DNA from 3 places in the Caloramator sp. genome. Region 3 is predicted to be linked to each of the others. Evidence: predicted binding sites of a transcription regulator. Region 3 holds the regulator's gene; each other region holds the start of a gene.

Region 1 (10,310 bases), on a different contig from region 3:
GTAGCAGTTTGATATATTGGAGTTGCTAATGTACCAAATTCATTTTTATGGTTTCCTGCGTGTATTGCTTTTGTTGAAAATCCCATATTTTTTGCTTTTTCCCTATCCATAAAGGTTCCTCCTTTGAACTTTTATCAATGAAGTATAAGCAAATATGATACCAAAAATACAACACTGAAAGTTCAAAGGATTTTAAATTGTTGTAAAGTTTTGTTTACACTTTAACTTAAAATTTGTAAACTTATATTTACTCATGTAAATATAAGTTTACAAATAGAGTTTATATTTTTTTATTTTATTCATTATAGTTGTATGGGAAACTCCTAAATGTTTCGCTACCTCTCTGTAGCTCTTGTATTTAATTAATGCCCTTTTTATCACTTCCCTTTCACATTCAGATACAATTTCTTCAAGTGTTCTTTCTTTTTCACTTATATCAATAATATTATTTTGTATAAACTTATCGGTATTTATGTAGATGTTATCCTTTATTAATGTGTCTCCTTCGCATAATATAATTGACCTCTCTACAACATTTTGCAATTCTCTAATATTGCCTGGCCAACTATATTTCATTAACTCTTCTATATAACCTTTATCTATTCTCTTTATCTTATTATTAAATTTTTTATTTAGATTCTCTACAAAATAATTAACAAGTAGTGGAATATCCTCCTTTCTTTCTCGAAGTGGTGGAAGATAAATAGGCATTACACTTAATCTATAATAAAGATCCTCTCTAAACTCTCCATTTTTAACCATATCCTCAATATTTCTATTTGTAGCAGCTATAATTCTAACATCTACCTTTGTCTCCTTACTGGAGCCTATTCTCCTAACTACTCCATCCTGAAGAACTCTTAAAATCTTAGCCTGCAATTTTAATGGCATTTCACCTATTTCATCTAAAAAGAGTGTACCTCCATTTGCTTCTTCAAAAATTCCATTTTTTCCACCCTTTAGAGCTCCTGTAAAGGTTCCCTCTTCATAACCAAAAAGTTCACTCTCTAATAGGTTTTCTGGTAAAGTTGCACAGTTTATAGCAATAAACTTATTATTTGCTCTGCTACTTAACCTATGAATTGCCTTTGCAAAAAGTTCCTTCCCTGTTCCACTTTCACCAAGCAATAAAACTGTTGAGGTTGTTTTAGCAACGGATGATACAATTCTTTTTACATATTCTATTATATTACTTTTACCTATGATATCCGAAAAGGCCCCATCCTTTATTGTGTTTACTACCTCAACAAGCTGCATAGCCTTATTAATATCCTTAATCGAAGCCACTGCACCTATCGTATTTCCTAAATCATCTAATACTGGCCTTCCTGATGTTAAATAATGTATCTTAAAATCCCCTCTATCTACTATTTGCTCAACATTATCATAGGGAATACCATCTTTAAATAATTTAAACATTGGAGCATCTTTATTTATTATTGCTCTTATATCACTTCCAATTACTTCATCCTTATTATATTTAAAAAGTGTTTCACAATATCTATTAAATATTTCAACTTTATAATCCTTATTTACTGCCAGTATCCCCTCATCAACAGCATCAATTATCGCTATTAACTTTCTTTCATTTTTTTCATAGGATAACAATTCAACTTCATCTACACTTAAAACCTCTTTAATTTCAAATATCTTTTCTATTAATCGTTGAAGCCTTTCCTTTGAAATTTCATCTATTTTAATACAAACCTTCTTAGAAAAAACCTCAGCAGCCCTAAGATCAATATTCATTTCATACAACTTTTCAAGTATTTTTAAAGTTATTCCTATAGTATCTTTAGTTCTTATTTCTAATCTTATATTCTCCTTCATTTAATCACCCTTTTTAGATTTATCAAATTATATAGACCAAATACAATAAACCCAATACCTATCAAAAACATTATTACTATTGTAAGCTTTTCAACTATTTCATTATTTTTATTATTTTCCAACCTCTGGATTCCCTTTAATGCTGCTAAATTTAAAAACACAAACCAAATAAACATCCCAACTATAATAAATATCAAAAATATATAATAGTAAATAGGCTTCATATCACTAAATCTATGTATAAGCGTACCACTTATGGTTAACCAAAAGGAATGTGTCATAGGATTTGTGAAGGCTATTATAAACCCCTTTAAAACAGGCTTTGAATCATATTTTTTTATATTTTCATCCCTATCACCATTATAATTTTTAATATCCTGAAAAGCAAAAAATAAAATAAGAAGACCACATATAATGAAGAATAAACCCTCAGTCCTTTTATTTTGATTCAACAAGCTAAAAAGACCTATATTAATAAACAAAATATCAAAGGCATCCGCTAAAACTGCTCCAATTGCAACCATTAACCCCTCATTAATACCACTATTTACTGTCCTTTTTATAGATTCTAAACCTGCCGGACCAAGGGGTAGTGCAAAGGCTACTCCTGTAAACAATCCTGTTATTATTGTTCTTATTAATAAAATAAAATTTCTCATATCGTCTCACCTTCTTTTTAGTCAAAGTCTAATTATATTATATTTCTAAACATTCTAAAAAAGCAAACTGTATTTTACTTTGAAAACAATAAAAGCAGATGTCTTTTTTAAGTATAAATTCGACACCTGCTTTTATATAAAATATATTAGATCGTAATCTCAAAATTAGCATATATTATATCTATGATGGATACTTTTTCATACTATTTCGCAACATTTTCAAGCAAATTATCTATATAATCAATGATTTCATCACAAGAAACACCATTTTTCTTTAATTGAATACAATTATCTGTTCCATAAGACTCTTTTACATTTTTCATAATTTCTCTCATTGGAGTTCTGGCTTCATTTCTTTCTGAAGCATCCTTTCTTCCCTTTAGATAGCCTAAAACTACAGCTGCAGCAGTTACCGCACCGCAGGTACTTCCTACTGCCATCCCCCCACCAAAGGCACTTCCTAAATTTACTGGAATATCTAAATTAAATTTTTCATTTGCGGCTTTTATTACTGCCTCTGCACAGTTATATCCTTCTCTATGAAAATTAACAGCCTTTTTCATACTATACCTCCTATATCATAATAATACAATATTATGATATAGCTATTATCGTAATTTGTCAAATATTATCGAACATAAAAAGAGGCCGTAAATACAGCCTCTTTTTATAATAACATATTATGCAACCTTATCTGCCTTCTTTGATTCAGTCTTCTTTTCATATACATAGTACATTATGAAAGCTACTATTGAGAAGAATATTGGTCCTGCAACTGACCAGAATGTAGTCTTCATATCTCCATCTAATGCTGGTTCAAGTACTGTGAAGAAGTTTGCAAATCCAACTGTTAGTGTTACAACTATTGATGCAAATAGTGCACTATTATAGCTCTTGAACACTTCAAATGGTTTGTGTATTTCTGTCTTCTTCTTAAATGGTGCAAATGCACCTGAAAGGAACATATATGGTAGAGTCATTGCAACGTTAGTCATTGCAACAAGTATATCAAAGAACTTTGACATTGAATCTCCACCAACTGCAAGTAAAGCTATCATAACAACAACTATACCAGCTTGTACCCACATTGCATATATCGGCATACCATCCTTAAGTTCACCCATCTTCCATGGCCATAATTCTGCTGGTGTACCTTCTATCATTTGCTTAAGTGGTGAATATGTTAGTGTAAAGAATGCTCCCATTAGAGCTAAGAACATTGATATACCAACGAATCTTGCAATTCCTGCTCCCATTGCCATAGCTGTAGCATCACTAACACCTATAGCTCTACCAAATTCAATACCAAGGTTTGTCATAACAACATAACCTGCGTTTCCTAAGTGAACACCCTCTTGATTTATAACATTTGTCCAGTTAGTAAATATACCTACAAGTAATATACCCATTGAGTAACCTATTGATATTATTGCTGCTGATATAGCAACTCCCTTTGGGAATGTCTTTTCAGCATTTTCAGTTTGGTCAACAAGACCACCAACTGCTTCAATTCCACCGTATGCAAATATTGCATAAACTATAAACGCAAGTCCTGCCATTATATTTCCTGCATACTTAGGATTTGGTGATTGAGTAAATGACTTAAGTCCTTCTATTGGTTGAGCAAGTTGTCCCTTGTTTAATATTAATATTGCTATAGCACCTATCCATAGAACTATGTTAAGTGCTGCAACTGCTGAACCACCAAGTGAAGTAATCTTCTTTATCTTATCAAGACCCTTTGTTGAGATGTAAGTTGCGAATACTATCCATAATATACCAAGTACAGCAAGTAGTTTTGGTCCTGATAATCCAAGAATTACCCAATCCTTTGTTGTATCCTTACCAAATATAGCATTTGAGAAAGGAACCCACATACCTTGTGATACGTTAACCATCCATATAATGTATGAAACGTACCACATAAATGTACCTATGAACGCAAATCTTGGTCCTACTGATTTTTCCATCCAAGAATAAATTCCACCCTTTTCATTCTTGAAGGCTGCACCATATTCAGCCATCATAAATGCAAAAGGAATAAAGAAAGTTATTCCTGAAAGTATAAACCATGGAATAGCAGCGTATCCCATCTTATAGAATGATCTTGGAATGTTGTTAAAGCCGTACACTGAAGTAAAAATCATAAGTATCAATGATACCAGCGTAAGTTTGCCTGTTGGCTTCTTATTTGATGCCATTCTTTGTCCCCCTCCTTAGGTATTTTTTCTTATTTGTTCATCACACAAATACTATTATACACATTTCGACAACATCCGCAATAATTCTGTAAAAAGTTTTTATATTTTGATTATTTATATATTTTGCTCGCTTGACCTAATAAATTTTTTTATATTCACTTTGTGTCCAATTTAAAATTTGAAACCTATAATTATGAATAAAAAAACTTGTTATATTCAATTATTAAAAGTTATAGTTAATATTTTATTATCTAAATATTTTGCAATTGAATTTATGACAAAACATTAATGCAGATATTGTTTTTTATTAATAAAATTTAACACCTATCAAGAGGGGAAATACCTATATTAATAGGCTACAATTTCCTTTATCATAAACTCCCTTCCACAGAGAAGTTCCCAAACTTCGCTTTTACATTTAGGACATACCTTATTATTTTGAATAACATTAAATACACTACCACATTCTTTACATATTGCATTTGCAGGTAAAATTTCAATTTTCAATTGTGTATCTTGAAGCATTGTGCCGTCTACTGCAGCTGGATAACAAGCCTCAATATATCTTGGAATCATAGCTGAAAGCTCTCCTATTTGAAGAACAAGAGTATCTATTTTTGTTAACTTATTTTTCTTTGCAAAATCCTCAACAAATTTCACAACCTCAATTATAACACCTAATTCGTGCATATTAACACCTCTCTTTAAAATTTTTAGCTTACAATATTGTCGCCAACTTAAATGCTGGCGACAATATATAATCTATTAAAAACTTGAGCGTCATATTAACTACTTTCTATAAAAAACCTCTATTTTTTTCTTGTGAAAACAGACTGCATATACTTTAAAGGCTTTTTAAGAGTAATCCTAATTTTTCGTTTTAGAGCATATTTAACTATTGTTGATTTCATTTTGCTAAACTCTGGGTTTTGTGCATCGTACTTTTTAACAAGCTTGATTGCATCAAATTTACATTTTGTAACACATTGTCCACACCCTATACACATAAATTCATCAACAACTGTTGCACCACAGCTCAAACAACGTTCTGTTTCCTTTTTAACCTGTTCTTCTGTAAATGTACCACGTAAATCCCTCAATGTTGCCTTTGCTTTATCTCCATCAACGTGAAGGGGTCTTTGCCTTGGCATTCTGTCATAACCCTCAAGTACAACATTTTCTTTATCAAAGGGCTTATAATTTCTTTTTGTTCTACCAAGAACTAAACTCTGTCCAGGGTGTACATATCGATGTATTGATATTGCTCCTTCTTTTCCCATAGCTATTGCATCTATTGCAAACTTTGGTCCTGTTACAATATCTCCACCTGCAAATACATCCTTTTCTCCTGTTTGATAAGTATCTGGGTCAACCTTTATTGTATTGTTTGGATTAATCTCAATTTTTGTACCTTCAATTAATCCTCCCCAATCAATTGCTTGGCCTACTGAAATTAGAACATAATCAGCCTTTACTACCTTTGTTTCATTTTCATCATATTTTGGATTAAACTTCTTATTCTCATCAAATACTGAAACACATTTTTTAAACTCAACCCCAATGACTCTACCATTCTCTGTAATGATACGTTTTGGTCCCCAAGAGTTATTTATTACAATTCCCTCTGATTCCGCCTCCTCTATTTCTTCCTTTAGAGCTGGCATCTCCTCCTTCTTCTCTAAGCAATACATAGAAGTATTTAAAGCCCCAACTCTTACAGCTGTTCTTGCAACGTCTATTGCAACATTTCCTCCTCCTATCACAACAACATTGCCATTTAGATTTTTAAGCTCTCCTAAATTTACACTGCGTAAGAAATCAACACCAGTTATTACTCCCTCTGCTTCCTCTCCTTCAATTTTAAGTCTTCTTCCAGCTTGAGCGCCAATTGCAATATAGAAGGCTTCAAAACCTTGTTTTCTTAAATCATCTAACTTAATATCCTTACCAACTTCAACACCTGTTTTAAACTCTACACCCAATTCTCTTAATATATCTATTTCAGCATTAACAACATCCTTCTCAAGTCTAAAGGATGGTATTCCTAAAGTTAACATTCCTCCTAATACCTTTTCCTTTTCAAAGACAGTCACTTTATAACCATCTATTGCAAGATAATAAGCACAAGATAATCCTGCAGGACCTGCTCCAATTACTGCAATCTTTTTACCATAGTTGTGTCTCTTTTTTGGAATATATCTTCTTTCTTTATTTAAATCCTGTTCTGCAATAAACTTTTTAATTTCATCTATAGCAACAGGATCATCTATATCTCCTCTCGTACAAGCTGATTCACAATATCTTGGGCATACACGTCCACATACTGCTGGGAATGGATTTTCCTTCTTTATAAGTTCAAGTGCCTCTGTATATCTTCCCTGTGCCGCAAGCTTTATATATCCTTGAATACCAATATGGGCTGGGCATTCTGCTTTGCAAGGACTTGAACCAGTCTCTAACACTACCCTTCTATTAGTACGATAATCTACATTCCACTTGTCAGGTCCCCATTCAGTATCATAGGGAAGTTCTCTTTTCTTCTCAGGAATAGGATTTTTAGAACACAACTTTTGACCAAGTTTTAAGGCATTTGTTGGACAGTTTTCTACACACTCTCCACAGGCAACACACTTATCCTTATCAACCTGAGAAACATAGTTTGAACGCACCATATCAGGGTTTACAAACATATTTGCAATTCTTACAGCAAAACATCCACAGCCACAGCAGTTGCAGATAGCGTGAGTTTTTCCTGGCCCATCTGTGTTTGGAATGCAATGCATCAACCCATTTTCTTCTGCTCTTTTTATAATTTCAAAGGCCTCTTCACGAGTAATCTGCCTTCCTCTTCCTGTTCTAATATAATATTCAGCTGCATGTCCAAGTTGAATACACATATCCTCCTTTAAATGGCCACATCCCTCTCCCATTGCCTCTCTTGCGGTACGGCAGGAACAATCAGAAACTGAAAAAATTGTGTTTTCATTTAGATATTTTGAAATTTCTTCAAAGGAAGCCCTTCTTGTTTCGCCTTCAATTGCGTGTTCAATTGGAATTACACGCATTGGGCCAAGTCCTACTGGCACATTACCTGCCGCCTTAGGTCCTCTCTTTTTACCATATGCATCAAAGGCCATACCAAGCTGTGGATATTTTTTTGCGTTTTCTTTATTGTTAACTATCATCTCCATATGACCTGGAACCCAAATCTCGTGCCAAAACTTATCCACTCCATCAATTTTATTTACAAATGCTGCTCCAGCTTTTGCTAATTCCCAAAGTAACCTTTCTGTCTCCTCTAAAGATTTGCCACATTTTTTACTAATTTCTTCTGCACTTTGTGGTTTTCTAAGCTCAAGGCACAATCCTACCTCTGCCATCTCCTCAGTAATTATAGGCTCTAATATTTTGTATTCTGGGTCATTTGGAGTAATTTCATCCTTTGAACCACGCTTTGTTCTGCTTATCTTGTTTGCTAAATCAAGTACCTTTTCTTTTACCATAATTTTATCCCCCTTCAAAAATTATTCCTTCCAAGCCTTTACCTCATTTCTTAACCAATCTATCCATTCATCAAACCCCTCCCCTGTTTTTGCAGAGATTGGTATAACCTTTATGTTTGGATTTAATTTTTTAACACGCTCCTTTACCTTCTCAATATCAAAATCAAATATACACATTGCATCAATCTTATTTATTAAAAGAACATCTACAACTGAAAACATCAAAGGATATTTTAGTGGTTTATCATCTCCCTCTGGAACACTTAAAATCATTGCATTTTTTGAGGAGCCAGTATCAAACTCTGCTGGGCAAACAAGATTTCCTACGTTTTCAAGTATAACTAAATCAAGTCCATCTGCCTCAAGTGCATCTAATCCTTGTTTTGTCATATCTGCGTCAAGATGACACATTCCTCCTGTATGTAACTGTATTACCTTTGCACCAGTTTTTGCAACTAAGCTTGCATCAACATCAGAATCAATATCTGCCTCCATAACACCTATCTTCATTTCATCCTTTAATGCTTCTATTGTTCTTAAAACAGTAGTAGTTTTACCTGAACCAGGTGAAGACATAAGATTTAGTAAGAATGTCTTTTTGTTTTTTAACTCTTCCCTGAGTTTATCTGCTTGTTTATCATTATTAGAGAAAACACTTTCTTTAATTTCAATAATTTTATAGGTATTCACACTCCCGCACCTCCATCTATAAAATATTTATGAAAATAATAATTAAAGTAGCACATAATATATTTAAAGTTTAAAATAAAACTTATATTACAAATATTCTACAAATTTTAAAGATTTCCTTTTCAACTTTGATAAAAAAATGACTAAAAAACACCTTTACTAAATTTCTTTCAATAAGTCTTGGCTTTTATGCTTGTGCTATGGTTTATGTATCTATGATTGAAATTTTCTCTGAAGCACAGTAGAAACAAAAAAGTTGAGGTATTAAGTACCTCAACTTTTTTGTTTCTATTAATGTTTTCCACCTATTTTGCAGGCAATAGCTTCATTTTCAATTTCCTTTGATATTATATCTGAATATTTTTCTTTGTTCTTTTGAAGCCAATTATTTGCATAAGAACAACTTGCTGTTGCCTTTAATCCTTTTTCTCTTAAAAATTCTGCAACAACCTCCATCATTTTTGAGGCTATACCCTGTCCTCTCAAAACTGGATTAACATAGGTATGGTCAATATCAACTTCTCCATTTTCTTTTAAAACATAAGTTGTCTCTGCCATTAATTCACCCTTATCATCCACACTATATATACGTCCATCTTCAAATTTCCAATTCATATTCTGTACCTCCTTATATAAATTTTAAATAGTTATATTACTTTTTATGCAATTTATCCTTATAATAGCTATCTGAAAGGTAAAGTGCACCTAATGGGTTGTGTGCCAATACTCTATCCTTAACTGCAAAAACAGTCACAGGTGCCTCTGAATATTTTATAAACAACGAATCGTGACCTACACAAAGCCCTAATATTATATTTAAATCTGTTTTTTCATTGTTTAAAAACATCGCTTGTCCTATTGGATTACAAATTGCTTCAAAGTTACCTGGTCTAACTTTTTGATGTTCTTTAATATTCAAAAATTCTTTAGGAATACTTCCGTTTTTACATATAATAGAACATACCTCAAATCCATTTTCCTTCAGTATTTGAGCTAACTTTTTAGCTTCTTGGTTTAAACCAACACAAAATGCGATTCCTAATTTTTTAAAATCACATTTATTTGCAAAATCCATTATTTCTTCAAGTCTGGTTTTTTTACAATAACCCTCTGCCTCCACCAAAGCAGAATTATAAGCTAATTTATAATTTTCCTCCTGTAAATATAATTCCTTAAATTTCTCAACTTCTGCAGTTTCATTACAAGGACAGTTTGAGGGTGTTTTTTCTAATTCTCCTCTTCTACAATAATGTTCATTACAGGATGCACAAGTATACATTTACTCACCTCTTAATATTATAAATTTAACTATTAATAGCTCTATTTAGTTTATCTAATATTTCATCTAATTCTATACTATATTTTTCTGTTACAGATTCTAATGAGTCAAATAGATGAGAACACATAATACATACACCTGCTCTCTC
Region 2 (10,310 bases), on a different contig from region 3:
GGGTTGTCAAAATTAAACAGGTTGCAGAGAAGTTCCCTTGTTTCATATACTACTTGTGCCGCAGAGTAGGAATTTTGATAGCTTCCACGTCCAACGTTGCTTCCTATATTTTCTATAAAATCACAAACAGCCTGTGAAACACATTCTGGTTTTGGGTATGTGGTGGCAGCATTATCTAAGTATACTCTTTTCACTGTATCACTCCTTTAGATAAATGTGTCAATTATATTTTAACATATTATTAATATTAATTTGTAATTTTTTATATAATGTTATAAAATAAAAATAAAAAGGGGTTGATAAGATGAGCAAGCCGCTAATAGGGATAACTTGTGACTATATGATTTCAGATAAGGATTTATCTTTAGGGCAGGAGAGAAATTATGTTGCAAAGGACTTTGTTGATGTAGTTATGGAGGCTGGTGGAGTACCAGTTTTAATTCCTATTATAAACAGTGAAGAGGATTTATTAAAGATAATGGATACATTAGATGGAATTATATTATCTGGTGGTTTAGATGTAAATCCAATATACTACGGAGAAGAGCCATCGCTTCATGTGGGATTTACATATACTCCAAGGGACTTATGTGAACTTTTTATAGTAAAGGCGGCAATAGAGAAGGATATGCCTATACTTGGAATTAGCAGAGGTCAACAGATAATAACTGTTGCCTTTGGAGGAAAGCTATATCAAGATATAAGTGATGTTGAGGGAACATATATTAATCACTTTCAAAGGGCAGGGATACACGATATAGGCCATTATGTTGATATAAAGAAGGGGACAAAGCTTTATGAGGTGTTTGATACTGAGAGGATATTAGTAAATAGTTTTCATCATCAAGCAGTAAAGGTTGTGCCAAAGAATTTTATAGTATCTGCCTATTCATCTGATGGGGTAATTGAGGCTATAGAACATGAAAGTAAACATATTATGGCAGTTCAATGGCATCCAGAGCTTATGGCAAAGAAGCATCCAGTTATGACAAGGTTATTTGAGTATTTTGTAAAGAAGTGTGTATAAAAAATAAGACACAAGGATATATGTTTCTTGTCAATCTGTTGAAAAAGTTATTTATTGATTAGCCCCATGAAGGATTTTAAGGCATTCGTTCATTTGGCTGAGCAATTCTAAACTTTTCTTTGTTTAAAAAAGTCCTACCCTCGCGATGCCATCGTCCTGATGGCCGCTCGGCTCGGCACGTCCTGTGCCGAATTTAGGACTTTTTCAAAGTCGAAAAGCTAAGAATTGTTAAAGCTCATGAAAGAGCCCAATAAAATCCTTTCATGGGGCTTTTTCATACTTTAGCTAACAAGTGGGTTTGTCAACAATCTCACAAGGTGAAGGGCACCTTATTATGCATTAGTAGGAGGAGTAAATACTCTTGTGGAAAGTTGCTCATCGAGAGAATAAAGAGCACTTACATCATTACCTATTCTTTCAAGCTTTTTAATAAGTGAATTAACGGTAGCTTCTTCCTCAACCTGCTCATCAATAAACCACTTTAAGAGGCTCATTGTTGCGTGTTCTCTCTCTTCAAGTGCAATATCCATTAGTTCATATATTCTCTTAGTTACCTTCTTTTCATGTTCAAGGGCTGCCTTTAGAGCATCAAGGGCAGAACTATATTCATTTTCTACATCAGGTATTCCTTTAAAGAAAATCCTTCCCTCCATTTCGTTTATGTAAGAATAGAACTTCATTGCGTGGAACTTTCTTCTTCTGCTTGAACTCTAAAGAAGTTTGCAAATCCAGGTAAATCAATTGATTCAAAATATGCAGACATAGCAAGATAAATATGTGATGAATAAAACTCAAAGTTCATTTGGTCGTTTAGTTTTTCGAATAATCTTTGTGATATCATAATAGTACCTCCTTTATAAAAATAATTTATGGATAATAATTATATAATAACATTAATTTTCAAAAAAGTACAGTTGATTAGTTAATATTGTGAGGACAGAGGGTAGAGGTTTTAGTTTAATTATAAAATTGTGTTTGAAAGTATTGTTAATGAAAGTGGCTGAATTTCTATTGATAGTTGGAAGCTTTTGTGTGGAGTATCATATATATTGTTTTTATCTATATATAAGTACCAATTGCCTTCAGGAAGATTAAGCTTTACTGTATTATTGTTTGCATTGTAAATTATAATTATATCCTTAAAACTATCATAGTTGGCATAGTCCTTTAGCATAAACATAACAGTATTTTTAGGGGATTCAAAAAATTCAATATGTTTTTCTATAAGTTCTCTATCCTTCATTCTTAAGGCAGGGTGTTTTTTTCTAAAATTAACAAGTCCCTTTAGATAATTGTAAACATCAATGTTTTTAACCTTAAGACTCCAATCCACCTTATTTATTTCATCCTTTGCGTTGTAGCTATTTTCAACACCTTTTTTGGTTCTTAAAAATTCATCTCCAGAGTGAATAAAGGGCACACCCTGTGATGTTAAAACAATTGCGTAGGCCAATTTATGCATACTCTTTAAATCTTCAAAACTATCCTTTGCATTAGATATATTTAGTTTATCCCATAAAGTATGGTTGTCGTGGCAGGATATGTAGTTTATGTTTTGGCAAGGTGTTACATAAAGATTAGGAAGTCCTTTAACACATTCCTTTATTGTATTTTCAAGACCTGAGGCTCCACTTACAAAACCCTTCTCCTTATATTCAAATACACTACCACGAACGGAATTTCTAATTGTATCATTGAAGAAACCTATCCCTATGAGTTTACCTGAATTCTTCTGTATTGCTCTTTTTTCTTCTTCTATTCCTGTTGGTATGTTCCAACCCTCTCCATATATCATTGCATCTGGATTTATTTTTAATATTTCATCTCTTACACGATTCATTGTATCTATATCGTGAAGTCCCATTAAGTCAAACCTATATCCATCTATATGGTATTCTTTAGTCCAATATTTTACAGAATCTACTATAAATCTTCGCATCATATAATTTTCAGATGCTGTGTCATTTCCACAACCGCTTCCATTTATAAAGCTTCCATTAAGATTTTTTCTAAAATAATAACCTGGTACTAATCCTTCAAAATGTGTCTGCTGTGCTTCATACATATGATTATATACAACGTCCATATTAACTCCAATTCCAATGCTATGTAGTTTTTGAATTAATTTTTTTAGTTCTATTATTCTGCTCTTTGGTGAAAATGGGTTTATTGAATAGGAACCTTCTGGACAGTTGTAGTTTTGAGGATCATACCCCCAATTATATTTATCAAGAGGATATTTTTCATCAACACTTTTGTAGCTAAAATCATACATAGGCATTATTTGGACGTGTGTTATACCAAAATCCTTTATATGGGAAAGGGCTGTTTGAATTTCCTCAAAGCTTGTGTTTTCTTCTGTTAGGCCTAAAAACTTTCCCTTAAGATTTACACCACTTGTAGAATCAATTGTAAAATCCCTTATACTGAGCTCATAAACTATAGCGTCAACGTTTGTATTTAATTTAATATACCTATCCTCCTCAAACCCTTCAGGATTTGTTGATTTTAAATCAACTACTGCACCTCTTAGTCCATTTACTCCAACTGCATAGGCATATGGGTCAACTACAATGTTTCTTTTTCCATATACAAAGGCTTCATAATTATAAAAAATTCCATCCAAATCACCGTTGACTTTTGTATAATAAACCCCCTTATCTAATTTTTCCATTTTATATACTTCGGGTTCTTCATCTATAGTTGGGTCAAAATTTTTATAAAGTAAAAGGTTTATTTTTTCTGCCACAGGTGACCAAACATAAAATTCTGTAAATTCTTTATTATAAATATATCCCAGTGGGCCATCATAGGCATAAATAAGATTAAATTCATCTGTTTTAAATAGAGGAGAGTAATTTACATTAAGCAAATATCCTTCTATTAAAATATAGCATTGCTTTTTAATATCAATATGACCTTTTATGTTTATACATATGTCGTCTCCACAAAGGTTAATTCTTTGTATTTCGTGATTAATATCCTGTTGGAATATTTTTATTCTGGTATTTTTGTTTATTCTTATTTTGTTTTTCTTGATTCCGTGTACTACTACTTGGTTAAAGCCTTTTAGGTATGAATATAGCATATTTTCTTCTCCCTTCAAAATATAGTGTCTTTTACTATTTTATATTTTTTTTATAAAAAAAGGAATATACAAAGTTAATAACTTTAAGAGTTTACTGAGATGTTTATATATTATTCCTATTTAGTTTTTTATATTTTTATAGAAGTTAAGAAAATCTATACTTTTCTTTATTTGAGCAGTACTACCCTGTAATATAATTAACATTTTATTTTTTGTACTATTGTAAATAAATTTTTGTTAATTTTAATTAATAAAAAATATAATAACAATAAATAATATTGCGAAAAATTACAATTAACGGTAAAATATGAGTGGTGTGTTAACTATTTAACAAGTATTTAGGGGGGATTATATGATAAACCTAACCATTGATGGAGTAAAAATTTCAGTTGAAGAAGGAACGACAATACTTGAAGCTGCAAGATTGATTGGAAAAGATATTCCAACTCTTTGTTACGATGAAAGATTAAAGCCCCACGGTGCTTGCAGAATATGTGTTGTAGAGGTGGAGGGAGCAAGAAGCCTTTTAGCATCCTGTTCAACTCCTGTTCAGGAGGGAATGGTTGTACATACTGAATCAAAGAGCGTTATAGAGGCAAGAAAAACAGTGTTGGAGCTTTTAATTTCAAACCATCCATTAGATTGTTTGACCTGTGAAAAGGCTGGAGACTGTAAATTACAGGATTACTGCTATAGATATGACATTAAAGAGGACAAGTATGGTGGTGAAAAAATAAAATATGAAATAGACGATAGCAATGAATTTTATGTTTGCGATCAAAATAAGTGCATACTTTGTGGAAAGTGTGTTAGGGTATGTAATGAACTACAATGTACTGGTGCCATAGGTTTTGCAAAACGTGGATTTTATACTCATATAGCAGTTCCCTTTGATAGAAAATTATATGAGTCTGATTGTGTTTCTTGTGGTAACTGTGTTGCAGTATGTCCAGTTGGAGCTCTAACTGTTAAAAAGAGGGACAAGTATAGAGCTTGGGAGGTTAAAAAGGTTAGAACAACCTGTTCCTACTGTGGTGTTGGATGCCAGATGTATCTACTTGTAAAGGATGATAAGGTAGTAGGTGTAGAACCTTGTTTTTCAGAGCCTAATAAAGGTCTTATGTGTGTAAAGGGAAGGTTTGCATACAACTTCATAAACCATAGAGATAGATTGAAGAAGCCACTTATAAAGAAAAACGGAGAATTTGTTGAAGTTGAGTGGGATGAGGCATTAGATTATGTTGCATCAAGACTTAAGGAGATTAAAGAAAAGTACGGCCCAGATAGTATTGCAGGCTTTGCATCTGCAAGATGTACAAATGAAGATAACTATATGTTCCAAAAGTTTATGAGGGCTGTAATTGGAACAAATAATATAGACCACTGTGCAAGACTCTGCCACGCTACAACTGTTACAGGTCTTGCTACAACCTTTGGAAGCGGTGCTATGACAAATAGTATAGGAGAACTTGAGATGGCAGACTGTATATTTATAATAGGTTCCAATACTACTGAAACACATCCTGTTACAGCAACTTATATAAAAAGGGCAAAATTAAATGGAGCAAAGATTATTGTAGCAGATCCAAGAGAAATAGAATTGACAAAGGGCGCAGATGTGTTTATGCAGCTAAAACCTGGAACTAATGTCGCACTACTTAATGCAATGATGAATGTGATAATTGATGAAGGCCTTGAAGATAAGAAGTTTATTGAAGAAAGATGTGAAAATTTTGATGAACTTGTAGAGATAGTAAAGCAATATACTCCAGAGAAGGTAGAAGAGATAACAGGAGTGAAGGCAGAGCTTATAAAAGAAGCAGCAAGGCTTTATGCAATGAGCGAAAAATCAAGTATAGTATACTCAATGGGAATAACTCAACATTCATCAGGTATTGAGCACGTGTATTCAGTTGCAAATCTTGCTATGCTATGTGGTAAGATTGGTAAGGAAGGCTGTGGAGTTAATCCACTTCGTGGACAAAATAATGTTCAGGGATCCTGCGATATGGGATGTCTGCCAGACGTATTACCAGGTTATCAAAAGGTATTTGTAAAGGAAAACCTTGAAAAATTTGAAAAGGCTTGGGGAGTTAAACTTTCAGATAAGGTTGGATTGACTGTTCCTGAAGTGTTTAAAGCAGTACACGATGGAAAGATAAAGGCACTTTATATTATGGGAGAAAATCCAATGGTTTCAGACCCAGATATAAAGCACGTAGAAGAAGCATTAAAATCCTTAGAATTCCTTGTTGTTCAGGATATATTCTTAACAGATACAGCAAAGCTTGCTGATGTTGTTTTACCTGCTGCAAGTTTTGCTGAAAAGGATGGAACATTTACAAATTCAGAAAGAAGAGTTCAAAGGGTTAGAAAAGCAATAAAGAATGTAGGAGAAGCAAGAGAGGACTGGAGAATTATTAAGGAATTGATGCTAAGATTTGGGTATGAATGCAGCCTAAATTCATCAAAGGATGTAATGGAGGAGATTTCAAAGCTTACTCCACAATATAGGGGTATAGACTACGAAAGAATTGAGGGAAAGGGACTACAGTGGCCTGTTTTAGACAAGAATCACAGTGGAACACCAATACTTCACGTAGAAAAATTTGCAAGGGGTAAGGGATTGTTTAAACCAGCTTATTATAAAGAGGCGGCAGAAACACCAGATTCTGAATATCCTTTGATACTTACAACTGGTAGAGTTCTATATCATTATCATACTATGACAATGACAGGCAAGAATGAAGGTTTAATGAATATAGTTGGTGAGTCATTTGTGGAAATAAACCCAATGAACGCTTCAAAGCTTGGTATTAAGGATGGAGAGATGGTTGAGGTAACATCAAGAAGAGGAAGTGTAAAGGTTAGAGCAAAGGTTACAGAGAGAATAGAAGAGGATGTAGTATTTATGCCATTCCACTTTAAGGAAGCAAATACTTTAACTAATACAGCATTGGATGAAGTTACAAAGGAACCGGAATTAAAGGTTTGCACTGTAAGAATAAATAGGTTATAATAAGGGAGGTTCTCTCCCTTGTTATAATTTTATCAATAGAAAGGAGATGCTGTATGGAAAAAAGAATGTTAGTACCAAATGAAATTGTTGATGAAACAATTGCTGCTGGTATAAAAAAATCAAAGCTTAAGACTCTACAAATGATTATTTTAGGAATTATAGGTGGTGCTTTTATTGCACTTGGAGGTTATTCTTCTGCTGTTGCCAGCCATTCAATAGAAAATTTTGGTGTAGCAAAGTTGGTGGCGGGTACGGTCTTCCCAGTTGGACTTATGATGATATTACTTGGGGGAGGAGAACTTTTTACAAGTAACACAATGATTTTGGTTGGTGTTGTTGATGGTAAAGTAGAGCTTAAAAAGATGTTTAAGAATTGGTTTTTTGTTTATTTTGCCAATCTTTTAGGTTCAATAATAATATCATATTTAATATTTGCTTCAGGTGGACTTGATGTAAATGGTGGTAAGCTTGGGGCCTATGCATTAAAGGTTGCAGCATATAAGGGAAGTTTACCCTTCAATAAAGCCTTTACAAGTGGTATACTATGTAATATATTAGTTTGCATAGCGGTATGGATGTCTTATGGTGCAAAGGATGTTATTCACAAGATATTTGCTGTATGGTTTCCTATTATGGCCTTTGTGGTTGCAGGGTATGAACACTGTGTTGCAAATATGTATTATTTTTCAATAGGTCTATTTGCAAAAACTAACCCAGCTTATGTAGAAATAGGTCATTTCACAGCTGAAAAATTATCCCATATATCAATTGCTTCAATGATACAAAATTTAATTCCTGTAACTTTAGGAAACATTGTTGGCGGGGCAGTATGTATTGGTCTTATGTACTATTTAGCACTAAAGAGAATTCCAGCAAAAGTTGAAGTAAATAAAGGATTAAAAATGTAATTATAGATTAATTTTTAATGAGTGCCATGAAAAATAGTTTTTTTTCATGGCACTTTGGTTAAGGGGTGGTTTTTTGAAAAAGTTTTCTACAGCAGCTATTCTCTGTGGTGGCAAAAGTACAAGAATGGGTTTTGATAAAAGTAAAATAGTAATTAATAATAAGTTATTAATTGAAGATATTGCAGAAAGGCTAAATAAAGTATTTGATGATATAGTTTTTATTACAAATGATAAAAATAAATTTAATACAAAATATAGAGTTGTTGAGGATGTTATAAAGAATTGTGGCCCAATTGGTGCAATTTATACAGCTCTTTTAAGCTCTAAGTCACAGTATGTTTTTGTTATTGGATGTGATATGCCTTTTGTTAACTTAGATTATATTAAATATTTGATTGAGGTTTTAAATAAAAGAGAGGTTGAATGTTTAATAACTCAAAAGGGTGGATTTTTTGAGCCTCTATACTCCTTTTATTCTATAGATATAAAGGGAAAATTAAGGGAGGCAATAGATAGTGAGAGATTTAAGATAATGGATGTAGTGAAGGATTGTAGAGCTTTATATACATCCGATGAAGAGGTTGAAAGATATATATCTAAGGAGGATATGTTTACTAATTTAAATTACAAAGAAGATTTGAAAAAATTAAAAAATGGGGGAATTTTTTAATGGATGTTATAAGCTATAAAAAAATATGTGTTTTTAAGGACGGAGAAAAAATAGAAAAGGATGATAGTATAATTGTTGAAAGACCTATAAATTTATATATAAATAACTATTATTTTACTACACTTATGTGCCTGCCTCAAGATTTAAAGGAGCTTTCAGTTGGATTTATAAAGACTGATGGAGTTATTGAAACGTTTAATGAAATAGATAATATAAGTGTTTTAGATGAAGGTGTTTATATAAATCTTGTGGATAAAAATAGAGAAATAAAAAGAAAAGAGAGTGCATTAACCTCAGGATGTGGAAGGGGAAGCGTTCATATAAGCCTAATGCGTAGTGAAAATTTAAAAAAGGTAGAGAGCGATAAAAAGTTTTTATCAGGGGATATATTAAGTAATGTTAATAAATTTAATAAAGAGAGCAGCTTGTTTTTAGAGACAGGTGGAGTACATAGTGCTGCTTTATGTGGGAATAATATAATTGTTAGAATGGATGATATAGGTCGTCATAATGCTATTGATAAAGTTATAGGCTATGGACTTGAGAAGGGAATTGAGTTTTATGATAAATATATAATCACATCTGGAAGGATATCATCGGATATGGTAATTAAGGCATCAAGAATAAACCTTCCATTAATTGTTTCTCATTCTGCACCAACATCTTTGGCAGTTGATTTGGCAAAGATGTGCAATATAACACTTATAGGTTTTGTTAGGGGAAATAGATTAAATGTTTATACTATGTTTGAAAGAATTGTGTAATGAATTTTATGTATCTTGTATAAATTTCTTTTATTTTAAAATTTTTTGTATGCAATCGATTGCATTTTTTAAAAGTATAGTGTATAATAACCCTTGTAAGATTAATTAAACGTTTAAGGAGGATAAGAAATGAGCAAGAAGTTACCAACTGCGGCATATTTCTGTATGGAATACGGTCTTGATACAAACTTTAAGATTTACTCAGGCGGACTTGGGATATTAGCAGGAGATATTATAAAGGCAGCAAAGGACTTAGAAGTTCCTATGGTTGCTATAGGTATTAAGTGGAAGCAAGGTTATGTTGATCAATACATAGGAGAAGATGGAAAGACTGTTGACACTTATCGTGTTTATGAATACGACTTCTTAGAAGATACAGGAGTTAAGGTACCAGTTGAAATAAGAGATAGAAAGGTATGGCTAAAGGTTTGGAAATGTGAAAAGTTTGGAAACATTCCATTATACCTACTTGATGCAGATTTAGATGAAAACTCAGATAGACTACTTACTGCACAACTATATGGATGGTTTGCAGAAGAGAGAGTTGCTCAAGAAATAATACTTGGTGTAGGTGGAGTTAGAGCACTAAGAGAGCTTGGAATAGATGTTGATGTATATCACTTCAACGATAACCACCCAGTATTTGCAGGACTTGAGCTTATAAGAGAAAAGATGGAAGAAGGAATGAGCTTCAATGAAGCATTAGAAGCAACAAGAGAAGAAATAGTATTTACAACTCATACTCCTGTTCCAGCAGGAAACGAAGTTCATCCACACAGATTACTTGAATATATGGGAGCTTATCTACATTTAGATTATTGGCAAATGAAGAAG
Region 3 (10,310 bases):
ACATTTTCTTCATAGGTTATTGGTCTATCTCCTAAAGTTTCCTCCAATTTTAACAACATCTTCTCTTTACTCTCTGCTTGTTTTATACTTTTTTCTCGATTGAAGGACCTAAACCTTTCTATCATCTCTTCAAGCCTTTTTATTTCCTTCTGTTTTAATTCGTATTCCTTTACCCTCTGCTCTATTCTATTTTTTCTTTCTTTAATGAAATAAGAATAATTTCCTCCATATTCTTCTACTTTACCATTTAAAACTTCAACCGTTTTATTGGTTATTACATCAAGGAAATATCTATCGTGGGAAATAATAAGCACAGTTCCCTTATACTCCTTAAGGAAATTTTCAAGGAAGGCTATTCCTTCTAAATCAAGATGGTTGGTTGGTTCATCTAATAAAAGAACATCAGGGCTTTTTAAAAGCAATTTTGCAAGAGCTACTCTTGTTTTTTGTCCTCCTGATAGATAACAAATTTTTTTGTTTATTTCCTCCTCAAGAAGTCCAAGTCCAATAAGTACACCCTTTGCATAGCTTTCACAGCTATATCCATTTCTATTTTCAAATTCCACCTGAAGCCTTCCATATTCCTTTAGAAGCCTTTCGTGGTCAGAATTTGGATCTGAAAGCTCCCCTTCAATCTGCCTCATTCTTTCTTCTATCTCTTTTATATCTGAAAATACCTTCATAACCTCTTCAAAGGCAGTAAGATTTTCATCTATGTCTAAGTTTTGCGAAAGATACCCAAGAGTCTTTCCCTTTTGTAGAATTATTTCCCCCTCATCCTGCTTTATGCTACCTGTTATTATTTTAAAAAGAGTAGTTTTACCTGCACCATTTCTTCCAACAAATCCGATTTTATCGCCTTCATTTATTATTAAGTTTACACCATCTAAAACTACATCTACTCCATAAGACTTTTTTATATTGTTAACATAAAGAATTGCCATTTTTTCACCTCAACTTAAAATAGCTTAACAGATTAATTTTAATATTAACCCATCTTTAAGGCAATACTTTTTAGGTAATTGACATTAATTCTTGCATATTATAACATATATGATAGGGGAAAATTATAAGGATGGGAAGTGAAGCTATATGGCAAAGGAAACTAAAATTTCGATGGCAGTTATCAGAAGATTGCCAAAATATCATAGGTATTTAGGTGAACTTTTAAGAAAAGATATAGATAGGATATCTTCAAAGGAACTTTCAGAAAGAATAGGGTTTACAGCTTCTCAAATAAGGCAGGATTTAAACTGTTTTGGTGACTTTGGGCAACAGGGATATGGTTATAACGTTAAGGATTTATATGACCAAATAGGAAAAATACTTGGACTTGATAAGAATTATAAAACAATAATTGTTGGTGCAGGTAATATAGGGCAAGCTGTTGCAAACTATGCAAAGTTTGAAAGGTTAGGATTCCATCTACAGGCTATTTTTGATAAAAATCCAAAGCTTATTGGAATTAAAATAAGGGATATTGAAGTTAAGGATGTAGATTGTTTAGATACATACCTTAAGGAAAATCCAATAGATATAGGTATTATATGTGTTCCAAAGGAGCACGCACAAATGGTTGCAGACATAATGATTAAAAATGGAATTAAAGGTATATGGAACTTTGCTCCAACGGATTTAAATGCACCAGATGATGTTATAGTAGAAAATGTACATCTAAGTGAAAGTTTAATGATATTGAGCTACAGATTAAACGAATCTGAATTATTTAAAGAATAAGTGGGCTATTTGCCCACTTTATTTTTGCATATTCTTTGGATTGTATCTTTAAGCTCTTCAATTGAAAAGGGCTTCTGTATTATATCATCTATATATTTCTTATCAGAATCATTTAGATTACCAAGCCATCCTGTCATTAGAACTACTGGTATATCCTTCTTCTGCTTTATTTTTTCAGAAAGCTCAGCACCTGTGCAATTTGGCATAGCAAGATCACACATTACTGCATCAAAATCATATTTTTCTATAAGTTCAAGGGCTTCCCTATCATCAACTACATAAACCGAGTCGTGTCCAAGACTCTTTAGCATCTCTGATACTGCCACTGCAACTGGCTCTTGATCATCTATAACTAATATTTTATAAATTTGCTTTTCTTCACAACTTTCATTAAGATGTTCTCTGCTTAATCCTGCACCCTTTGCAGGCAGTTTGATCTCAAATTCAGTTCCTTCATTAACTTGGCTTGATACATCTATATGTCCATTCATTTCCTCAATTATTGAGTAAACAATAGAAAGCCCAAGTCCATTTCCTCTTTCATTTTTTGTTGTAAAGAAGGGCTCAAATATCTTCTCTTTAACTTCCTCAGTCATACCAACTCCAGTGTCCTTTATTTTTACCACTATATTTCCCTTCTTATTAAATGACTCTATACTCAAGAATCCGCCATTTGGCATAGCATCTATGGCATTAGAGATTATATTAACAAATACTTCTCTAAGCTCAGTAGCTGTGCCTTCAACAAATCCCTTTGCCTTTAAATCTAATTTTACATCAATACTCTTCTTACTTATTTGAGATTCATAGGTCCATTTTGGTTTTGTAATTTCAACAGATTGAATAATAATCCTGTTTATATCACAAAGTTCCTTTTCCTTATGCTTTTGCTTTGAAAATTCCTGTATTCTTTTTACTATTTTTGCTCCATCCTTTGCGCTTTCCTCAATAAGTTCTATATATCTATTAAGTATAGGGTCGTCTATGTTATTTTTTAAAATTTGTATATATCCCAATATTGGAGTTAATATATTGTTAAATTCGTGGGCTATACCACCGGTTAACTCTCCTAATGCCTGCATCTTTCTTGATTGAATTAAACTGTCCTGTATCTTTTTATACCTTCTATATTCCACAAGCATTTTGCCTATCGTTTGACATACCATATATAAAAACTCAGAACTATCTTCAAAGGAGAAATACTTGTCTTGACTTGAAAGCCACATACATCCTAATATATCATCATCAAACTTTATCGGAATTGTTATACAAGACAATATATTGTTCTTTTGCATAACATCCTTTATTGGCCCTGATATATCTTTAGTATGATATACTAAACAGTTTAATTTTGAAAAAGTTACCTTTGGATTATAAGTTCCACCTTCAATATGCTGTTTATATGTATTTACTATATCATCATTAATATTATAAGATATTACATAGTCAGAATTAAAATCCTTTGGCAAATCATTGTTTTCAAATAGTACAACAAAACCTCTATTTGCTGAAATAGAACTACATATTATGTTTAATGCTGTCTCAAGTATCTCACCTTCATCCTTTTTATAGGACAATTCTCCAGATAATTTGCTTATAAATTTATATACTTTATTTTCTCTTATTACCTTTTCTCTCTTCTTTAAAAATTCCTGTACAATTCCTAATGTTTCTTCCTTTGTGAAAAACCCTTCATCATTTATATGAACATATACCTCATCGTTGTTCTTATATATAAAATTAGGATTTAAATGTGTTATTGCAAAAAGAGCATCAACACCAAATTTGTCTATATTATAGCAGCTTATAGCTGAAACTGGATATTTTTCAAATATATCGTTTAATTCCTTTTCATAGTTATATAAAAACTCCTCATCATAATCGCTATGACAAAAGGCTTCTCTATCGGAAATTATGGCTATTCCGTCATATCCATCCATAACTGCATCCTTTGCCATATCCTTGATGTTTTGATATGCTGAATTTACATTATTATTTTCAAAGAAAATCTGAGAAGATTGAACTATTAATTTATTACTCGCAATAAGTTCAATCATATCCATATTTGCCTGCCTTAAATAAAAATCAAGGCTTGTTAGAACATCTCTATCGACAAAATAATAACACTTTCTATTATTTCTAATTCCCCACGATATAAACGCCGCAATCACATCATAAGCATAATCATCGTCGGTGTTAATTAGGGTATACCTAACACCTCTTTGGAAGTATTTATCAAAATTCATTCGACTTCCCCCTAATTCAACACAAAAATTATAGATATTTTTCTAAATGACTAATTATATAATATAACATATTTTGCTAAAATGAAAGCTTTTTTTGTACTTTTTTGACTTTTTTCTATTATTTTCTCTTTATTTCTTCTTTTACTTATTCATTTCCTTTTTATGTAATTGCAATAATACAATAAAAAATAAAGATAATCTAAAATTAATTATCTTTATTTTTTTCAAAAAATTAAGTTATATCCACATTGTCCACAATATTATCCACAGGTTTTGCAGGCTGTTTTGTGGAGCTTTTGCAGATTTATCCACTTTATCCACACTTAATATGTTAACATATCCAAAATATCCACAAATTCTACAATCTTTGTCCTATTTTTAATGAAGGATATGCATTGAGCCCTAAATTCGACACAAGCCCTGCATTATAATTATAATATCCTGCACTTGCTATCATTGCAGCATTATCTGTACATAAACTAATCGGTGGATAGTAAAAATTAATTCCTTCTTTTTTACATTCTTTTGCTAATGTATCTCTTAACTTAGAATTTGCTGCAACACCACCTGCAAGACAAATTGTTTTCATATTATATTTTTTTGCCGCAATTATTGCCTTTTCAGTCAATATCTCAACAACAGACCTTTGAAAACTTGCTGCAATATCCTCCCTTTTAATTTCTTTTCCCGTCATCTGCATTTTATTTAAGTAGTTTAAAACTGCAGATTTGAGTCCACTAAAGGAAAAATCAAAACTTTCATCTTCAAGGTATGCCTTTGGAAAATCTACTGCATATTCATCTCCCTCTTTTGCTAAGGCATCAATTAGAGGTCCTCCTGGATAACCTAGTCCTAAAGCTCTTGCAACCTTATCATAGGCTTCTCCTGCTGCATCATCCCTTGTTCTTCCTAATACTTCAAATTCAGTATAGTCCTTAACAAGAACAAGATGTGTATGTCCACCGGAAACTATAAGGCATAGGTAGGGTGGCTCTAATTCCTTGTGTGCTATGTAGTTTGCTGCTATATGGCCCTCTATGTGATTTACTCCAACAAAGGGTTTATTTAAGGATAATGCTAATCCCTTGGCATAGGATAATCCTACAAGAAGAGCACCAACAAGACCAGGACCATATGTTGCAGCTATTAAATCTATATCTTCAAAGGATATATTTGCCTTCTCTATTGCCTCTTTTACCACATTACTTATAACTTCAACGTGCTTTCTTGAGGCAACCTCAGGAACAACTCCTCCAAATTTCTTATGAATGTCAATCTGTGAAGATATTATATTAGAAAGAACTTCTCTTCCATTTTTAACAATAGAACAAGATGTTTCATCACAGCTTGATTCTATTCCAATAACAATCAAATCCTTCATCTGTATCTCTCCTTATATATTTTCATTTTAATTATACCCCAAAATGCTATTTATACAACCTTTATTTTGTGAGGAACATAAAATACGTCCAACCAAAGAGAAACTATTAAATTTAAAAGTTTCTTCTTTATTCTGCTGTTGCTTATTAAATTTATTTCGCTTACTATCTCTCCCTCTGTCTTATCACCCATATCACAACTTATTAATAAAGGTGTATCTATTATTTCAGCTTCAACTTCATCTAGCTGTACCGGGTCAAATAAATTTATACAAAGTCCGTCAGTTTCTGCATAGAATAAAGCATCTGGATTCATTGTTAATAGACCGTTTACTCTTTGAAAAGTCAACCAAGTATCATGGGCCCATTTTAGTTTTAATATTAATTTATCATTTTTTAATATGCTTTTTATTAGGTTTAGTATAAATTTACTTTTAGATTTTATTGATACAGTCAAAATAACCTTTTGAATACTATTTGAACCTCTTTCAAATATAGTTATATTTTCGGCTGTTTTTTTATTTTTTATTGATACATAAATATTTATATATCTTCTAAGCATACTAATCAATATTTGATCAACTATATACGAAACAATCGCCATATCTAAAGCAATTATAGCAGTATCAGAAAAATTTTTTGCAAAAGCAAAAAATTTTAAAATACTGATTCCCTGGACATATACAATTAAAATAACAAGAACTTTTGCGAGTAATGCTTGAAAATGTATATTTCTTAATATTTTTGATACCACCTTAATCATCCCCTAATAAAATAGGAATAAAATTATCTATTATTTTTAAATCAAAATTATCCATAATTATTACTCCACAATATAAAATTTCTATATTATTATTTAAAGACGTGCACCTTATCTTTAATATATCACCTTCATCTGTCAATGTTGTTTGAGCAGTATAACCCAATTCTTCTAATACATCAATTATCCTTTTAAATAAAAAATTACTTATTAACAGACTTCTAATCTTCATTTTTTTGAGAATTTCATAATGGCAACAGGTACACGGATTTTCCATTTGAACTACTAAAATATTTTTATTTAAATAAATTAAGTTATCTATATCCTGTAAATTAATATTATCGTTATTTGGTTTTTGAAAAAGTTTCATACATACCATATATTTCACCCCTAATCTATACTATTAAACAATAGTTGATTTTGTTCGACATTTTACATCATTTTTTTACAAAAATTTAATACACAAAGTTAATATTTTATGTTATTATAATTATGCGGCAACAAACAAACCCCAACCCATTTACCCATTTCCCGGGATCCCCCCCGGGCTTTTTTTATGTAAAAAAGAGGTGTCGAAAACGTGCCGAGCCGAGCGGCCATCAGGACGATGGCATCGCGAGGGTAGGACTTTTTCAAACAAAGAAAAGCTTAGAATTGCTTAGCAAAATGAACTGATGTCCAAAAAATCCTTCATGGGGCTAATCAATATATAACTTTTTAAACAGATTGAGGTGTCGAAAACGACACCTCTTTTTACTCATTCCAAAGTTCCTTCTTAGATGTTGAAATTGCAATCGCTCCATTAGAAAGTGCATTTATAATATCTGTTTTATCACATATTAATCCACCAACAATAACAGGTATATCTATCTTTTTATGGATTATGCCAATAACTTTGCTTACAAGGCCTGGCATTATCTCAACAGCATCCGGCCTCTCCTCAACAATGCTTTTTATTCCTGTCTCTAAAGAGCGTGAATCAAGCATAAATAATCTTTGTATAGCCGCAATACCCTCATTTTTAATTGACTTTATTAAAGTAGGCTTTGTGGTAATTATACCATCAACACCTGCCCCCTTTAAAAACTTTACTGCCTCCTCATCTCTGCCTAATCCATCTACAAGATCTATATGCACATAAACCTTTTTTCCTTTTTCCTTTAACAAAGATACTGTATCCTTTATAGTTAGAATACTTCCAAATAACATAAATATTACCTTTACATCTGTTTTTATAACATATTCAATATCAGCATTATCCTTTACAGCTGCTATGATTGGATTTTCCTCAAGATACTCTATTATTTGCCTCATTTTAGTCCTCCAAATTTTTATAATATTCATCTATAAGTTCTTGAATTTTTTCTGAACATCTTTTTCCTCTGCAGGAACCAGTTGTTACACCAGTAGCTTTTTTAACATCCTCTACTGTCTTTGCTCCATCTTCAATTGCCATTTTTATATTTAACCTGGATATAGATTTAAAAATACATATCTTAGTTAACTTATCCATAATTGAATTATTTAAATTACTATTCACATTTGTCCTCCTATAATGTTAATTTTATCCACATATGTTAATAAGTTTGTGGATAGTTTTTAGAATTATTTAAATATATAATCAATCTTATCCTGTAGTTCCTTATACATTGGGTATGCTTTTAAATCCAAAAATACATCTAATAGCTGAAAATAGTACCACTTCTGCTCGTCATAACCTGCATTAAACATTACCCATAATTTATCTCTCATAGTGTTATAGTCCTCAACCATACTTCTTATATTGCTTAACTTATCTGCACAAGATACAATCTTTACATCTATTGACGCATTTTTTAATTTATCTATGGCTTCTTGTTTTCTTTTTTTCCAAGTATTTATCTTTTCACTTCTTGTTAAACTTCTATTAACCAATAATTTTTCCTGTTCTGTTACAGATAAAACTATATCAACAACCCTCTTGGGAAAATTTGTTTTTATAAGCTTTAAAAGTTCCATTCTTCCAGATGTTATATCCTCTAATGTATCGTGTAAAAGCCCTGCTGTAACTAAATCATCATCACCACCATTTTCCAAAATTATAACAGCAACTTCTACAGGATGAATTATATATGGTGCATTTGAACCTTTTCTTTTTTGATCTTTATGTACATCCCAAGCAATTTTAAGTGCCAAACTATTCATATACCCACCACCATAGATTTTAAAACTCTATTTATTAAAAAATCTTTTTTACTATTATATACCATAATTTTCTAAAATAAAACTTTGTTTTTCTAAAAATATTGCTTATAAACTCAGTAAAGACAATTTAAGTTAATTTTATGACATAACAGAATATTTTTCTATCTTTTTAAACAAAATTAGTGCAAATTTTATTAATTTTTTGTATAATTTAATTAGTAATACATTTGAGGGGGGATTTGATGACAATTGCACTAATAACGTTTTCAGCAACCTATATACTTTTGATGCTTGAAAAACTTCCAAAATATTTAATTTCTCTAATTGGTGCATTAATAATAATTGCATCGGGTGTTTTATCTCTAAATGATGCAATGTCCTTTGTTAGCTGGGACACAATAGGTCTTCTTTTAGGAATGTTTATTATTATAAAAGTACTTGAAGAGGCAAACTTTTTTAATTTTATGGCTGTTAAAATAATGGAAAAACTTAATTTTGATATCAAGAAAATATATATTGTTTTTCCATTAATAACAGCACTTCTTGCGGGTTTTATGGACAGTATTACAGTTCTTATCTTTTTTACAATATTAACAATAAACCTTTGTAAAATGTTTGATATAAATCCTGTTCCTCTTGTTATTGCAGAGGTATGTACTGCAAACATTGGAGGAAGTGGTACTTTAGTTGGAGACCCTCCAAACGTAATAATAGGAAGTGTACTTAACTACACCTTCTCTGATTTTGTAAGAAATACAGGTCCTATTGCCTTCATTTCAACGATTGTTGTAACATTATTTTTCTTCTTAATAAACTTTAACAAACTAAAGTCAATTAAAAAACTTAATGAGGTAGAAAAAGAACAACTAATCTTAGAAAACAAAATATCAAATTTAAAATATGTAAAGATAGGTGGTTTATCCTTTGTTTTTGCAATAGTTTTCCTTGTAACACATCATCTTTTAAATGAGATGTTTGGATTTCATATATACGCATCTATTGCAACTTTACTCCCAGCAATGGTTTGTCTTTCATTACTCAAAGAAGATTCCGACAATATACTGCGTTCAATAGATGGTGAAACACTTCTATTTTTTATAGGACTATTTATAATAATAGGTTCACTTGAAAAAACAGGCGTTATATCTGTAATTGCAGAAAAGATAATAAAACTATCAAATGGAAACCCTATACTTCTTTCATTATCTTTTATTTGGATATGTGGTATAATTAGTGCTGTTGTTGATAATGTTCCTATGGCTCTAACTATGTCCTATATTCTACTTAGCATAATAAATCAAAATCCTGACTTAGCTTTATGTAAAGATAATTTTGTTTGGTCATTAACATTAGGACTTGATATAGGAGGGAATATGACTCCAATAGGAGCATCTGCAAACGTAATGGCCTATAGCATACTGGAAAAAAATAAAATTCACGTAGGATGGAAGAAGTGGCTAATGCTTGCTATACCTACAACAGTAATAGCGCTAATAGTTTCAACAATAGGAATTTATATTAAATTATAAGTTCCTTGTTAGTGGTAATTAAAAAGCTTATCAAAATGAGAATCTTTATCTTAATTCATTTTGATAAGCCTTTTTTAATATATTGTTTAAATCTCATTTCTATTGGATTTTAATATTAAACTGATATTTAAACTTAAACTCAAGCTTTTTTGAATATACCTTTATTTTAACATCCTGACCATCTTCAACACTAAAATTACATTCGTTATATTTATCTACATATAAAGATATTATATTATTTTCTCCACTATATGCTTCAACATAGATAGGTTTATCACTTTTAAAACTTATATTGTAGTTCGCCTTATTTAATTTTAAAGAGTATATATCAACATCTCCTGCATAATCTATGTATCCTTGATAATCTTCATCTAATATTATGTTTGTAGCTAAATAGTCAAAATTATTAAATTCATATTTGTCCCTAAATAGTTCAACTTTATCTTCAACAATCCTGTTATACCTCATTGGTATA

Evidence for each region. Region 3 encodes Rex, which represses fermentation and respiration genes when NADH is low (regulators of the CRP and FNR family bind a similar motif). Its sites were predicted from a motif close to ATTGTTAANNNNTTAACAAT; they were not measured.
Region 1: a site for Rex is predicted at 9,011-9,030, ahead of hypB (hydrogenase nickel incorporation protein HypB). Genes of this name have one in related genera too.
Region 2: a site for Rex is predicted at 4,431-4,450, ahead of fdhF (formate dehydrogenase subunit alpha). Genes of this name have one in related genera too.

The regions. Positions count from the first base shown of each region.
Region 1 is NZ_JAIHAO010000006.1:67,255-77,564, reverse strand. It holds gene megL (methionine gamma-lyase) at 1-110, opposite strand, end outside; gene JG776_RS03660 (sigma 54-interacting transcriptional regulator) at 268-1,830, opposite strand; gene JG776_RS03655 (LysE family transporter) at 1,827-2,489, opposite strand; gene JG776_RS03650 (C-GCAxxG-C-C family (seleno)protein) at 2,693-3,052, opposite strand; gene yjeM (glutamate/gamma-aminobutyrate family transporter YjeM) at 3,170-4,690, opposite strand; gene JG776_RS03640 (hydrogenase maturation nickel metallochaperone HypA) at 5,039-5,380, opposite strand; gene JG776_RS03635 (FAD-dependent oxidoreductase) at 5,500-8,193, opposite strand; gene hypB (hydrogenase nickel incorporation protein HypB) at 8,215-8,883, opposite strand; gene JG776_RS03620 (GNAT family N-acetyltransferase) at 9,175-9,498, opposite strand; gene JG776_RS03615 (DUF1847 domain-containing protein) at 9,536-10,162, opposite strand; gene JG776_RS03610 (hypothetical protein) at 10,188-10,310, opposite strand, start outside.
Region 2 is NZ_JAIHAO010000026.1:15,099-25,408, forward strand. It holds gene JG776_RS08795 (aminotransferase class V-fold PLP-dependent enzyme) at 1-194, opposite strand, end outside; gene JG776_RS08800 (gamma-glutamyl-gamma-aminobutyrate hydrolase family protein) at 305-1,027, shown strand; partial or broken gene JG776_RS08805 (ferritin) at 1,360-1,868, opposite strand; gene pulA (type I pullulanase) at 1,989-4,115, opposite strand; gene fdhF (formate dehydrogenase subunit alpha) at 4,468-7,134, shown strand; gene JG776_RS08820 (formate/nitrite transporter family protein) at 7,188-8,042, shown strand; gene JG776_RS08825 (molybdenum cofactor guanylyltransferase) at 8,116-8,712, shown strand; gene fdhD (formate dehydrogenase accessory sulfurtransferase FdhD) at 8,712-9,476, shown strand; gene glgP (alpha-glucan family phosphorylase) at 9,606-10,310, shown strand, end outside.
Region 3 is NZ_JAIHAO010000010.1:71,802-82,111, reverse strand. It holds gene JG776_RS05405 (ABC-F family ATP-binding cassette domain-containing protein) at 1-944, opposite strand, end outside; gene JG776_RS05400 (redox-sensing transcriptional repressor Rex) at 1,093-1,737, shown strand; gene JG776_RS05395 (ATP-binding protein) at 1,743-3,983, opposite strand; gene tsaD (tRNA (adenosine(37)-N6)-threonylcarbamoyltransferase complex transferase subunit TsaD) at 4,342-5,364, opposite strand; gene JG776_RS05385 (hypothetical protein) at 5,415-6,116, opposite strand; gene JG776_RS05380 (hypothetical protein) at 6,118-6,501, opposite strand; gene JG776_RS05375 (glycerol-3-phosphate responsive antiterminator) at 6,876-7,436, opposite strand; gene JG776_RS05370 ((2Fe-2S)-binding protein) at 7,438-7,662, opposite strand; gene JG776_RS05365 (HD domain-containing protein) at 7,728-8,306, opposite strand; gene JG776_RS05360 (SLC13 family permease) at 8,549-9,835, shown strand; gene JG776_RS05355 (hypothetical protein) at 9,935-10,310, opposite strand, start outside.